Regions from separate parts of the Peribacillus suis genome, predicted to be linked through region 3. Evidence: riboswitches for the same ligand, from Rfam matches in the RefSeq annotation. Region 3 holds a riboswitch; each other region holds the start of a gene.
What was found. A riboswitch is a leader RNA that binds a small molecule or an ion and turns the genes downstream of it on or off. The one in region 3 is predicted to bind S-adenosylmethionine.
Positions count from the first base shown of each region.

Region 1 (3,731 bases), 1.4 Mb from region 3:
AGTTGGCCCCAGCTGAGAGAATGCAGGAGCGTGGATGGTAAACATGGTAACCATAGGTGTTTTAGGTTTGCAGGGTGCTGTAGATGAACATATGAACCAAATCAAGGAAGCCGGTGAGCATGCGATATTAGTTAAGAACCCAGAACAGTTAAAGGATATCGATGGCCTAATCATTCCGGGTGGAGAAAGCACCACTATGAGAAAACTAATGGACCATTATGGTTTCATGGAGCCGATTACGGCATTTTTCGAACAAAAAAAACCGATTTTCGGTACTTGCGCAGGGATGGTATTAGTGGCAAAGGAAATGGTTAGTTTGGAACATCCCCATCTTGGTTTTATCAATATTACAGTGAATAGAAATGGTTTTGGTCGTCAGAGGGAAAGTTTTCAAGCACCCCTTATAGTTAAAGGAATGGAAGAACCTTTCATGGGTGTCTTTATCAGAGCACCTTTTGCCGTTGGCGTAGGTGAAGATGTGGAGATATTAGCAAATTATGACGGGAAAGTAGTGGCGGCTAGACAAGAACAGGTTCTTGTCAGTTCGTTTCATCCAGAACTGACCGGTGATCAACGATTTATACAACTTTTTTTAAAAATGGTGAAAGACTCAATCAATAGAGTTGAAAAGCTCTAAAAATCCTGCCCTAACGGGGCAGGATTTTTAGTCAATGGCATAATACGATTCTTATTAGTGTTTCAAAAATATAAATTCCAATTAAGTTACTTGACTTTTATTTTTCTGATAATTAAGATAATTAATTGAAGTTGCTTAACTGGAAAGGACCCAGATCCTTTGCAGATTTTACATACAGGAGGAATAGATATGAGCGAAATTATAATTTTATCAGGCAGCCCTGCTATACCATCAAGAACAGATATTTCATTAAAATATATCCAAACGTTGGTGGAAAAAGAAGGATTTACAACGAACTATCATTCTATTACCGAGTTTTCTGCAAACGACTTATTCCAAGGTCGTTATGATAGCGAGGATATTCTAAGACTTTCAGAAAAGATTAAGCAAGCTAATGGTATCATTATTGGTTCACCTGTCTATAAGGCATCTTATACAGGAGTGTTGAAAGCTCTAATTGATTTATTACCCGAGGGCGCGTTTAAGGATAAGCCAGTTTTGCCCATAATGGTTGGGGGAAGCAACAGGCATTTATTGGCTATAGATTATGCGCTGAAACCTCTTATATCAATATTAAAAGGGGAACCGATGCAGGGGTTATACTTTGTGGATAAAGAAATCGATAAGCAGAATCCAAAACATCCGATTAAGGAAGTGGAATTACTTGATCGTACAAAGAGTCAAGTAAAGGAATTTGTAGAAGCCATACAAAAAAGAAGAAATTGATGATTTCTTCTTTTTATCTTGACCCTTCCCATCAACGAGTTAAGTTATAGGCTACTTTAAAGGTTTATTCAAGCTTGTTCAGGATGAATGAACCTTTTTTACTGGCTTAACAAATCACTGTAACAAACTTGAACTATTTGTGTATAATAATTGAAGTTAAACCAAAATATTAAACCAAGTTAATTTATATGAAAACTCCATTGACAATGATTTGATATGTGTTAATATTTAAAATAATAAAACTTATCAAGAGCGACGGAGGGATTTGGCCCTTTGAAGTCCAGCAACCTGCATCATGAATGCAAGGTGCTACATCCAACAAAATGTCATCATTTTGGAAGATAAGGTAAATAAGATTACCTTATCAATCTTTCCATCTTGGCATGGAAGGATTTTTCTGATTGATTTTATTAATTTGGGGGAATTCATTTACAAGCTGATCATCTTACGACAAGCTAGTCGACGAGTTTTCTTAAAGGAGGAATAGCCTTGGAAAAGGAAAATCAGCTGGGGGAAATATTTGAAAGGCTGCAAGAAATGCTAAAAACTATGAAATATGGATCCATAACCCTTATCGTTCAGGACGGTAAGGTTATACAAATGGAAAGAAACGAAAAATTGAGAATTAAATAAATGGACTGCTGACTAGAAAACTAGAGGTGGATTTAGCTGATATAAATAGGAAACTATTGGTTAAAGCCGCCTTTTTCATTATAAGAAATGGTGTTTCAAAGGCTTTCAAAGATATCTGCTGTACCATAGGGTGATTCTTAAAAGGGGGTATAGAGTTGGCAGAGCTAGTGGACTATGAAAATATTGATACAGCGACATTACCTTCGTTCCCGGAAGATAGCGATACAAAAGGCGCGTTAGAAGTATTGGAATGGGCAAATTCAGAGTACGGAGATAAACTCATTTATGCCTGTAGTTTTGGGATTGAAGGAATTGTACTGACAGATTTGCTGGCAAAGGTTAATCCTTCCGCCAAAATCGTATTCTTGGATACGGATGTTCATTTCGCTGAGACTTACCAATTAATCGAACAAGTGAAAAATCGTTACCCACGGCTTTCCATTGTAATGAAGAAACCGGAAATGACATTGGAAGAACAAGCCGCTGAATTTGGTGATGAATTATGGCTTCATGACTCAAATCAATGCTGTAACATCCGCAAAATTACGCCGCTCACTGAAGTATTATCAACAGCGACGGCTTGGCTCTCGGGACTGCGCAGGGAGCAATCGGAAACCCGTGCATTGACTGAATATATAAACAAGGACAACAAATTCAAATCTATCAAAATTTGTCCGCTCATTCATTGGACATGGAAAGATGTATGGCGTTATGCGCATAAAAATGGCTTACCATATAATGTGCTTCATGATAATGGATATCCAAGTATTGGCTGTAAAATATGTACAGCACCTGCCATTAATGCTGATGATCTTCGTTCAGGACGATGGCAAGGTGCCCAAAAAACAGAATGCGGATTACATTTATCATAATTATAAAAAATTCAGGGGGAAATCAGCATGACCATTAGCTTGCCGCACGGAGGAACATTAATCAATCGCTTTGAACCAGACTATGATTTAACTAAAATAGAACAATCCGTTGAAATTGATGAAATCTCATTAAGCGACTTGGAACTTATAGGGACTGGAGCATACAGCCCCATTGAGGGATTCTTTTCAAAAGAAGACTATCAAACAGTAGTAAAGGATATGAGGCTTAGCAGCGGGCATGTCTGGAGTATTCCTATTACATTACCACTTTCCGCTGATGTGGCAAACGCTCTTACAATCGGAGAAGAAGTAAAGTTAACTCATGAGGGCCAAACTTATGGAGTCCTTGCCGTTTCCGATATATTTACACCTGATAAGCAAGTGGAGGCAACTTTAGTTTATCAAACGGATGATGAGAATCACCCAGGTGTAAAAAATCTATATAATCGTGGCGATGTATATGTAGGTGGTAAAATCAAGCTTATTAAACGGATCGAGCGTCCATTATTCGAGGATCATTATTTAGACCCAGTTGATACCCGAAAAACATTTGAAGAAAAAGGGTGGAAAACGGTTGTCGGTTTCCAAACAAGAAACCCCGTTCACCGTGCCCATGAATATATTCAAAAAACAGCATTGGAGATAGTGGATGGATTATTCTTAAACCCATTAGTTGGTGCCACGAAGTCCGATGACATTCCTGCTGACGTTCGGATGGAAAGCTATAAAGTATTACTTGAAAAGTATTATCCAAAGGACCGTGTCTCACTTGCGGTATTCCCAGCAGCCATGCGATATGCAGGACCTAGAGAAGCGATTTTTCATGCAATGGTTCGTAAAAACTACGGATGTACTCACTTCAT
Region 1 is NZ_CM182019.1:2,122,367-2,126,097, reverse strand. It holds gene pdxS (pyridoxal 5'-phosphate synthase lyase subunit PdxS) at 1-41, shown strand, start outside; gene pdxT (pyridoxal 5'-phosphate synthase glutaminase subunit PdxT) at 44-637, shown strand; gene ssuE (NADPH-dependent FMN reductase) at 827-1,363, shown strand; SAM riboswitch class I at 1,604-1,711, shown strand; gene AC503W_RS10325 (YezD family protein) at 1,880-1,996, shown strand; gene AC503W_RS10320 (phosphoadenylyl-sulfate reductase) at 2,164-2,868, shown strand; gene sat (sulfate adenylyltransferase) at 2,896-3,731, shown strand, end outside.
Region 1: another riboswitch for S-adenosylmethionine. It lies ahead of AC503W_RS10325 (YezD family protein); the one in region 3 lies ahead of metK (methionine adenosyltransferase).

Region 2 (3,731 bases), 1.8 Mb from region 3:
CCAAGGTATTCTGTGCCGTAACGGCTGTGATAACAGACATGCCATAAACCCGATGGGCCGAAAATGTTTTTAAATCAGCTTGGATGCCGGCTCCGCCCCCAGAGTCAGATCCGGCGATCGTTAGTGCCCTTTTCATAAAAAAACCCCTTCATATAATGATTTTTTAAGAGAACTTTCAATAAAAGAAAGCCTATAATTGCGCCCGTTAAAGAACTAAGAAGAAAAGCTGGCAGAAAACCAAAAAGTGCCGCTTTTTTTCCCAATAATAAAAGCGCGATCGGATAACAGGCGATGGATCCGAGAATGCCTGTCCCCACTATTTCTCCCAAGCAGGCGTGTCCCATCCTTTTTGTTTTTTGGTAGAGGAAGGCCGCCAGCAGGGCACCAATCATGCTGCCCGGAAATGCAAAAATGGAACCTGTACCTGTCATGTTCCTGATAAGGGATACTAAAAAGGCCTGGGTCACAGCAAAAAGCGGCCCCAACATAACGGCTGTCATGACGTTGGTTACATGTTGAATAGGAAACACCTTCGCAAAACCAACAGGGATGTAAACGAATGAGCTAGTCAGGGTAGTGATGGCCGTGAACAAGCTAGTCAACGTCATTTTCCGTAATAAGTTACCCGTGTCTAGCATTTAAAGCGGCCAATCCTGTTCGTTGTGAACCATGTCCCAAAATAAATATTCATATCGGGAGGTCATTAAAAAGTGTTTCTCTAATCTTTTCAATTCCTTTTCAGGCATATCTTCCGTCAGTTCGTCTAACAGCTTGGCCAACCATTTGTGCGCATCTGCGAATTCGGGGGATGCATACGATTGAATCCAAGCGATATAGCGATTTGTTTCTAGTGCTGGACCATTTTGTTCTTTTAATAACGAGCCAATTTCATAGTAATCCCAGGCACAAGGAAGTAAGCAGGCAATAAGGTCGGCTAAAGTTCCATGATGGGCAGCATTGAGCATATAACCTGTATAGGCAAGGGTAATCGGAGTTGGTTCGGTATTTTCCAATTCCTCAGAACTAATTCCGAACTCCTTGCAGTAGCTCCTATGCAAATCCATTTCTACCTGTAGAGTCTCATTTAAAATACTCGCAAATTTGGTCATGATCTCAAGGTTAGTGGCCTTGATGGTCCCTAAGGCAAAAAGCTTGGCATAATCCATAAGATAGATATAGTCCTGCTTTAAGTAATAGGCGAATTTCTTTTCTGATAGTGTCCCGTCTCCAATTGCTTGAACGAAAGGATGAGTATGATTCTTTTTCCAAATTTCTTTTGAACGTTCGTGAAGTCTAGCACTGAAAGTTTTCATTTGGGTTTTCGCCATGATTTTTCCCCCTTATAATTCATTCACATACAAAGGAGGGGAGTGTCCAAAAATGAAGAACAGCCGCTTTCATATAGAAAGCGGCTGTTCTAGGAATGTACGAATCCCTTTTTCAACCTGCTTTCCTCCGCTGGTATGACCAGATCAGGTACAAAGGGTTTGATTCTCAGCCTATTAATGGCTCCCCTAGCAGCTTATTATTCAATTAAACGAAAACCCCGTTCCTGAAAACGGAACGGGGCAGATGGATGAAGTCAAATATACGACGACGATATCATCCACTTTCCTCCGCCGGCATCACCCGGATCAGGTTCAAAGGGTCCGGAACATCATTCCATCTCAGTCTTATAGAAGACTCCCCTAGTGGTATTTCGTATGTGATTATTGTCATCATATCAGATAAAAAGGAAAATGCAACCTTTGAATCCAATAGAATTTTATGAGTATCTTGTGGCGTGAAAGGGGTAGTAGGATAAAATCCCCATTGGCAAATGGAGCATACCTAACCCACGGTCAATTGGAGGAAAATATAGTTATTAGCAAAATAGGGATATGGTCTTACCTTGTGCTAAAAGGGCACACGGAAAAATAATATAAAAATTAAAAATTATTTGAATGCAATTGACTTATCCTTGCAAGTGGGATAAAATCATGTCAAAATCATTTATATTCTGTATTCTTATCCAGAGAGGTGGAGGGACTTGGCCCTATGAAACCTCGGCAACAGACCCATCGGGGAACTGTGCTTCTTCCAACAAGCAATCGCTTGGAAGATAAGAAGAGACGAACGGACCTCTGTCGACCTCTTCTTGGATTAGAAGGGGTTTTTATTTTTGTCAAATAGGGTTTAAGGATCCCGTACAACAGGTATATATATTTTGGCTTTAGCAAAGCCTATAAGATTAGGGGCATTATATGTGGAAAATATGAATAAAAGGAAAGGGGCCATTCATATGGCAGAGTTTTTCGAGAAAAAAGAACAGAGGAGAGCATTGTTGATAGAAGAACTATTATCAAATGGTGTATACAAAACCTCTGATGAAAAGCATCTCTATGATGCTCCATTAAAAGCTCTTGAAGATGAATATAAGATTGTTATAGATAAATCAGGTAATGAGTCACCTCCAGAGTGCATGACTTAGTTAACCTATAGTGAACAATCAAAGAGAAAAAGCATTTGCTGTGTAAAGGCAAATGCTTTTTCCCTTTTAAATCGACATAAAAAGTACAAAAGATAAAAGATTAATAGGTATTTTGTCACATTCATCTAGTAAAATAACATATTTAAATCACGTGAAATGGTTGATTTAACCTAGTGTTTTGGTTATGATGAAAATGTAAAATAATTGAAAAATAGGAAGTGGTTATATTGCAGCCTCCTCACATAACAGCAGTTGAAAAAATTGAAGAAAAACGAAAAGAAATGATCATGTTAGCAAAAAATTATGGTTTGACAAGCAGGGTGACCATTCAAGCAAGTCAAGAGTTGGATTCTTTATTGAATGCGGTCACACATATAAAATTCCTGGGAGTTTGTAGCGAATAATCAGTACATCCCAGACCATTCAAATCCAGGCAATCGCCTTTTGCAATGGAAGTCATGTAGTGACACGTTTACCAAGAATGACCAAATCGCGTTCCACTCCATCGAGTTCTGCTATTTTCGGTAAATGAGCCCATTTTTCAAAACCGAATTTTGAAAAAAGCTTAATACTTGGTACATTGTGTGCGAAAATAAATCCAAGAAGTGTCTTAATCCCTATCTTCGGACTCACCTCTATAGCCTTTTGGATTGAAAGTTGTCCAATTCCTTTCCCACGGAACTCCTCATCTATATAGATGCTAATTTCAGCGGTAAAATCATATGCGGGTCTACCATAAAAAGATTGAAAACTCATCCATCCAGCTGTTTTTCCATCATGTATGATCATATATAATGGCCGTTTGAGAATATGATGTTCTTCAAACCATTTGAGCCGTGATTCTACTGTAACTGGTTCTGTATCCGCAGTGACCATCCTCGAAGGTACTGTAGAATTGTAAATTTCGATAATTTTAGGCAAATCCTCAAATACTGCTTCCCTGAATTCTGTAAACTCCTTCATCATTAAGCTCCAATCCATTTATTATGGCATTCCAATCACCAGTACAGGTGCGTCATGCAATTTAATTTTTATTAAGTTATTCAAATGTTAGGCTTGTCCTCTTTTTGGGTATTTAAAAATAAAATACTTCCTAGTGAATACAAAAGGAGAAGCAAAACAAATGAAGAAAATCGTTGGCTTATTTTTTATTGTACTTGTTATTTGTTTAGTTGCCTATGCGTTTCAGGCAGTAGATGCGAAAAACGATCAAAGAGTCATGGCATTTGGAGATTCTTTGACTTACGGAAAGGGCGATAAA
Region 2 is NZ_CM182019.1:1,197,246-1,200,976, forward strand. It holds gene thiD (bifunctional hydroxymethylpyrimidine kinase/phosphomethylpyrimidine kinase) at 1-136, opposite strand, end outside; gene thiW (energy coupling factor transporter S component ThiW) at 105-638, opposite strand; gene tenA (thiaminase II) at 639-1,328, opposite strand; TPP riboswitch at 1,434-1,526, opposite strand; TPP riboswitch at 1,595-1,700, opposite strand; SAM riboswitch class I at 2,005-2,108, shown strand; gene AC503W_RS05940 (Fur-regulated basic protein FbpA) at 2,207-2,470, shown strand; gene AC503W_RS05945 (aspartyl-phosphate phosphatase Spo0E family protein) at 2,698-2,874, shown strand; gene AC503W_RS05950 (GNAT family N-acetyltransferase) at 2,927-3,433, opposite strand; gene AC503W_RS05955 (DUF459 domain-containing protein) at 3,594-3,731, shown strand, end outside.
Region 2: another riboswitch for S-adenosylmethionine. It lies ahead of AC503W_RS05940 (Fur-regulated basic protein FbpA); the one in region 3 lies ahead of metK (methionine adenosyltransferase).

Region 3 (3,731 bases):
ATGAAAATTGATTATTTATCCATTCAAGGGCATGGAACCAGAAATTTCCGAAAGCGCCTATCTTGCTGAAAATGCCGTCGTGACAGGCGATGTCAAAATCGGTGATGAATCAACGATCTGGTTCAATACCGTCATTCGCGGCGATGTGGCACCCACCATCATCGGGAAAAGAGTAAGCGTACAAGATAACAGCGTACTTCATCAAAGTCCCAATAACCCACTGATAATCGAAGATGAAGTGACCATTGGCCACCAAGTCATTCTACATAGCTGCAAAATTCGAAAGAGAGCCCTCATCGGCATGGGTTCGATCATCCTTGATGGAGCGGAAATCGGTGAAGGTGCCTTCATCGGCGCAGGGAGCCTTGTCCCCCAAGGAAAGGTTATCCCGCCGAACACCTTAGCCTTTGGAAGGCCGGCCAAAGTCGTTCGTGAAATTAATGAGGAAGATCGCCAGGATATGGATCGCATTGTCCGGGAATATGCTGAAAAAGGACAACTCTATAAACAGGCTGACCGAATAAAGTAACACCAATCGTATGATTACAAAAAAACGCTTAGCTAAAAATAGGATTCCTTGAATTATTCCCTAGGAAGCCATATTTAATCCTATTTTTGCCCATCAAAAAAGGTGCCTTGCATTAAAGCAAGGCACCTTTTCTCATATGATTTACGCTTTAGCTTGTGTTTTTAAAGCTTCTGCTTTATCCGTACGCTCCCAAGGCAAATCAACATCTGTACGGCCGAAGTGACCATATGCAGCTGTTTGCTTGTAGATTGGGCGACGTAGGTCAAGCATCTTGATGATACCAGCTGGACGTAGGTCGAAATTCGCCTCTACCAATTCCACTAGCACCTCTTCACTTACTGTTCCCGTTCCAAATGTATCGATTGAGATGGATACAGGCTTAGCCACGCCGATTGCGTAGGCCAATTGCACTTCCGCTTTGTCAGCCAGGCCAGCAGCTACGATGTTCTTCGCAACGTAACGAGCGGCATATGCAGCAGAACGGTCCACTTTTGTTGCATCTTTACCAGAGAAAGCACCGCCGCCGTGACGAGCGTATCCGCCGTACGTATCAACGATGATTTTACGGCCAGTAAGACCAGCATCCCCTTGAGGTCCGCCGATTACAAAACGGCCAGTCGGGTTGATGAAGTATTTTGTATCTTCATTGATTAAGTCAGCCGGTACGACCGCATTAATCACATGTTCTTTTAAGTCGGCTTGAATTTGTTCAAGTGTCACTTCAGGATCATGTTGTGTGGAGATGACGATTGTGTCTACACGTACAGGTAGGTTATTTTCATCATATTCAACCGTTACTTGCGTTTTTCCATCAGGACGTAAATAACTTAGCGTGCCATCTTTACGAACTTGAGAAAGACGAAATGATAGCTTATGAGCCAATGAAATGGGAAGTGGCATAAGCTCTTCCGTTTCATTGCACGCGAATCCGAACATAAGACCTTGGTCCCCTGCACCGATAGCATCGATTTCCTCATCGGACATCGTACCTTCACGTGCTTCCAATGCTTTATCAACACCCGCTGCAATATCAGCAGACTGCTCATCGATCGAGCTTAGCACGGCACAAGTCTCGGCATCGAAACCATATTTCGCACGAGTGTACCCGATACCTGCAATCGTATCGCGGACAATGCGTGAGATATCCACGTAAGCAGATGTTGTAATTTCTCCAGCAACAAGTACAAGACCTGTCGTTACACTTGTTTCACACGCAACGCGCGCATTTGCATCCTTAGCTAGGATTGCATCTAAAATGGAATCTGAAATCTGATCACAAATTTTATCCGGATGGCCTTCTGTCACAGATTCAGAAGTAAATAGACGTTTCTTTGACATCTTATTTCCTCCTTGGAAGTTAGTATGTTGTAGGCATGAGCCTGATCTTTTACGGAACTCGTTTCCCTTATTAGTTTCAATCATAGACACAGAATTAATGAATAAAAACACAAAAACCTTCCCTGGCAAATGAGGAAAGGTTTAAAAATTCTATCATCTATCCTTTCACTCTTATCGTTCAAGGGTTTTTTACCTTGCTCAGGTTAGCACCATCACCACTATTCCTTGAAGGTTCATCGCTTTATTTTCGGCGATTGACCTTGGAGTCAAGTTCAATATGGCAGGTTGCTGGGTTTCAAAGGGCCTGTCCCTCCACCAACTCGGGATAAGAGAATCCGTACAATTTAAGATACTATCGTATTTAGTCTGAATTTGTCAATGTTTTTCTAAATAGAACATTTTTCCCCAATGAAAAATAAAAAAACTTTTTATCTGGCACAGCCGGAATATAAATAGTATTCTTAAAGAGTGTAAACTAAGAAGATAAGACCATTGACTTACAATGGATAAATCAGACAAAATGAACATACCATCCGAACCCCATATTCATCCCTTTTTCAAATACATAAATGGTTGTTCACTTCTTTTCTTCCTATTATAAATGAAAAGGTACACTAATCCTAAAACGGGACTTCACAAAGACTTGTGGCAGCAATCGTTTTTCACATCCTAGATTCACTTCATCCAGATCGTCTCCCGAATCAACCAGATTCAAAAACATCCATCCAGGATGACTCACTGCAAGTATATGCCCGCACTATACATAAGGTTACACTCGAAGTGAGATAATTGATTAATGTGACTATTCCATTTTCATTCACAAAAAAAGTTAAATAGTATAGACTATTTAATCCAATGTGTTATACTAATTGTATTATAAAAACTTAAACAAAGGAAGGTATCTCATATATGAATTCTGTTGACGTTAATGAGTTACACCAATTATTAGCAGGAAATAATGTGCAAACTCAACTCTCAGTTCCTCAATTAGTGGAAAAAGTATTAAGCAGAAATGAAGGCGTTTTAACTTCAACCGGCGCAGTAAAAGCTGAAACGGGCAAATACACGGGCCGTTCACCTAAAGATAAATATATTGTGGAAGAAGCTTCTGTAAAGGACAAAATTGACTGGGGCCCAGTGAACCAACCCATTTCCGAGGAAGTATTCAATAAACTATATAGTAAAGTAGTGGATTACTTAAAGACAAAAGAAGAAGTCTTTGTCTTCAAAGGTTTTGCTGGAGCAGACGAATCATCACGCCTTCCTATCCGAGTGGTTAATGAATATGCTTGGCACAACCTTTTTGCTCATACATTGTTCATCCGTCCGAATGAGGAAGAACTAAGAGGGCACGAAGCAGAATTCACCATCCTTTCCGCACCTAATTTCAAAGCGGATCCAGCAGTTGATGGAACGCAATCCGAAACGTTCATCATGGTATCATTCGAACGCCGTACTATCCTAATCGGTGGAACTGAATACGCAGGTGAAATGAAGAAATCGATTTTCTCAATCATGAACTACCTACTTCCGGAAGAAGAAATCCTTCCGATGCATTGTTCGGCAAACGTAGGTCGTGAAGGCGATGTCGCTTTATTCTTCGGATTGTCCGGTACTGGTAAAACGACTTTATCTGCCGACACGAACCGTAAACTGATTGGTGATGACGAACACGGCTGGTCTTCTAATGGTGTATTCAACATCGAAGGCGGATGCTATGCAAAAACCATCAACCTTTCACGTGAAAAAGAACCACAGATCTTCGACGCCATCCGTTTCGGCGCCGTATTGGAAAATGTCGTGGTAGATCCCGAAACACGCGTGGCGGACTACGATGACAGCTCATTAACGGAAAACACCCGTG
Region 3 is NZ_CM182019.1:3,571,111-3,574,841, forward strand. It holds gene AC503W_RS17440 (gamma carbonic anhydrase) at 11-529, shown strand; gene metK (methionine adenosyltransferase) at 671-1,867, opposite strand; SAM riboswitch class I at 2,036-2,199, opposite strand; gene pckA (phosphoenolpyruvate carboxykinase (ATP)) at 2,777-3,731, shown strand, end outside.

Region 4 (3,731 bases), 1.2 Mb from region 3:
ATCACAAGTATGCGGCCACTCAATCATAATTTCTTCCTGACTGAAGTCGGCATGATTACAGTAGACATTCTCTACAGGTAAGAGGTCATTCAAAAGAGGTTCAACGAAAAAGTCCATTCCACCACTGACAATATAGAGAGGAATATCTGTTTTTTTTGTAAATTCCACAAAATCACTGAACCCTTGGCGAATACCCGCTGTCTCCTTCACATATTGAATGATGTCCTCTTTTAAATCGCTATCCAGCAGGGAAAACATTTCCCCTACACCGTGGGAAATGCTGATTTTTTGCTGAAGAACACCATCTTTTAATGCCTCCCAGCCGGGCGGGGCAAACTTCTTCATGATTGAGATGATATTATCCGAGTTGGTGATCGTTCCATCAAAATCACAGAAAATGATCGGTTTGACCATGATTATAGCCCTCCCCATAGGGCCAGTGCTTTTTGAAGTGCCTCATCTTCCTCAGCCGCGATTGACAATGATTTTCCGGAAAGGACAGCTTCTACTGCGGAACGGAAGGCCTTAGCTCCGCCTTTTGCACCATCCGGATGACCATGGACGCCCCCACCAGCATTGATCACACTTTCTATCCCAAAATCCTTGATGAGATCTGGAACCATGCCAGGATGGATACCTGCCGATGGAACCGGGAAAGTCCTTTTCCAAGATGCTTCATTTCTCGTCAATCCTTCAGCAATCGCCAATGTCTCTGCTTTATCGAGTGCCACATTTCCGTATGGAGAGGGAAAGAGGGATAAATCTGCACCTGATATCCTCACCAGTTTTCCAAGGAGAAGCGGATAGCTGAGTCCATAAAATGAAGATGAAGCTAATGCTCCGCTATATGCCGGATGAGCCATGATCGGTAAGTTGATCCGGTCATTTTCGCGTAAAGCCTGTAGAACATCCAATCCATATGTATGAACATTAAATAACAAGGCATCTGCGCCGGCTTCGGCTGCCAGTTCAGCTTTATCCAATAGTTCTAGTGTTTTTCCTGACAGGTTCACAGCATATAAGGTTCGATGTCCCGTTGTCTCATAGATACCTTTCAAAATGGCCTTTCCGGTTTTGACTCTATCGATGAAAGGCGTCTGATCTTGGTCAAAAAGAATCTCATCGTCCTTGACAAGATCGACTCCTCCCAATGCCTGTTGCTCCAATTGTTCATTATGAAAGGCAAGGTCTCGACCTAACACACCTTTAAAAATACTCATCACTAGAGGGCGGTCAAACACATCAATTTTTTCCCTGATCCCACTAATTCCGAATCGAGGACCTGGAAAGGCTTTTTGAATATCGCCGACAAAGTCCAAATCCATCAATTTGATTTCCCCATCCAATGACAATTTACCGAATACTGTCGTCAAGATAGCCGGTAGATCATTAGAAAAATTACCTGCCGGGTAGGCAATCCTGATTGTTGAACGGTACACTTTTTGACCGAAATAGAGATTAACTCGCTCTTCTTCGGGAAGGGGTGTTACGGAAACTACCCTACCTTTATGTTTTTCCAGTTGCTGTTGCACCAAGTGAGGAAGTTCAGTCCATGTCCCTACAGTCAATCCTAACGCAATGCCTTCTGCTTTTTTCTCATGCTCTCCTTTGAAGTCATGAAGTAAATACGTAGCGATTATTTCGCTCATCTGATCACTCCCAATACGTAAAAGTCATTCTTAAAGTTGTCATTGTTGGTCTTTCCTTTAACAAGCTTCTAACCATCTGCGAACAAAGTTGCACTCCAATTCTCTGTTAAACATGTAAAAGCCCCTTCCTAAAGAAGAGGCTTTGAAAAAGCCATCTTCTTATCTCCCAGCTCTATAGCTGCAAGAATTAGCACCGTGCCTTACGGAATCAATAAATGATCCGGCGGTATTATCTCCGCCCCATTTCACAATGGTATTACAGTCGGTTGCTGGGCTTCATCGGGCTAGTCCCTCCACCTGCTCAAAATAAGAAAATGCTATTATATTTTCGTTTATGTATCTTAACTAAAAATTTAGAATTCTTTTTTATATTCTTTCACGCAATTCATACTTTGTCAATAGGTATAATGTTCAAACTATTCAATATCTCACTGATTTTCTTTGAATATATTCAATGTACGAATTCTTTCTACCGCTTCTTGGAGTCTGTCTTCTGAAGTGAGAAGTCCCACCCTGACGTATCCTTCACCAAATTCACCGAAACCATTTCCTGGTGCAACTGCTACATGGGCATGTGCCAGTAAATGATCTGCAAAGCTCGCTGAAGTATATCCTTCAGGGACCTTTAGCCAAGCAAAGAAGGAAGCATCTGGAGCCTGGACATCCCATCCAATGGATCGTAACCCTTCGATAAATACATTTCGTCGTCCTTCGTACATGTTCACGAGTTCCTTCACACACTCTTGTGAATCCAGTAAAGCGCATGCCGTGGCTTCTTGTATTGCGGGAAAAAGGCTGACGTAAAGATGATCCTGCAATAATTCAAGCGATTCGATGACACTCTGGTTGCCAACCGCAAAGCCAACCCTCCACCCCGCCATGTTATATGTTTTAGAAAGGGTGTAAATTTCTATCCCCACTTCTTTTGATCCTTCTGCTTGAAGGAAGCTTACCGGTTTTTTCCCATCGAACCCAATTGCACCATATGCGAAATCATGGACCACACATATTGAGTGTTCTTTTGCCATGGAAACCGTTTCTTCGAAGAATTCTGCTGACGCCGATGCTCCTGTGGGATTATTGGGATAATTCAAGAACATCATCTTCGCTTTGTCAAAAACCTCTTTATCTATTTCCTTATAATCGGGAAGAAAATCATTTTCTTCGGTCAAGGGCATAATTTCCGTTTTAGCTTGGGCTAACGCTACACCTGACAGGTAATCTGGATAGCCCGGATCAGGCACTAAAATTGTATCGCCTGGATTCAACAAGCATTGCGGTAATTCGACTAGACCAGCCTTTCCACCGAAAAGAATCGCCACTTCCGTTTTAGGATCTAGCTTGACGCCATATTCACGTTCATAAAAGAGGGCCGCAGCTTCTTTTAAATAGGGAAGCCCCCTAAAAGGAGAATATTTATGATTCATGGAATTTCCTGCTGCTGTCTGCAGGCTCTTCACGATATGTTCAGGAGTCGGTTGGTCTGGATTTCCCTGCCCAAGATTAATGACATCCTTGCCTTCTGATGTTATGTTATTAACTTTTTCGACTAAAGAAGCAAAAAACTGCTTTGGAAGCTCTTGAAGAAGTCTGGATTTTTCGAATTGCACCATCTTTGCACCTTCTCTGAAATTTCTTGAAATTATAGTCACAAATGATATATGTTTATCTTAATCTTGTAAAGTACTTTTTTACATATGGAGGTTTTAAATGATGAAATGGAAAATCGCCTGTTTACAAATAGACATTGCCTTTGGACAGCCAGATATAAATTTCCAGGTGGCAAAACAATGGATTGAAAAAGCTGTACAGTCTAAACCGGACATCGTCATGCTGCCGGAACTATGGACAACCGGCTATGACTTAACGAGATTACATGAAATTGCAGACGAAGAAGCAGAACAAACCATTACCTTTCTAAAAGCCCTTGCAAAAAAACACCACATTAACATAATCGGTGGCTCGATTGCAAAGAAAACTAAGGAAGGCATCTATAACACAATGCTCATCATCGATAAAGAAGGCAAACTGGTTAAAGAATATGATAAACTCCATCTGTTTCAATTGATGGATGAACACCAT
Region 4 is NZ_CM182019.1:2,331,955-2,335,685, forward strand. It holds gene AC503W_RS11300 (2-hydroxy-3-keto-5-methylthiopentenyl-1-phosphate phosphatase) at 1-414, opposite strand, end outside; gene mtnW (2,3-diketo-5-methylthiopentyl-1-phosphate enolase) at 417-1,649, opposite strand; SAM riboswitch class I at 1,806-1,962, opposite strand; gene AC503W_RS11310 (pyridoxal phosphate-dependent aminotransferase) at 2,078-3,262, opposite strand; gene AC503W_RS11315 (carbon-nitrogen family hydrolase) at 3,363-3,731, shown strand, end outside.
Region 4: another riboswitch for S-adenosylmethionine. It lies ahead of mtnW (2,3-diketo-5-methylthiopentyl-1-phosphate enolase); the one in region 3 lies ahead of metK (methionine adenosyltransferase).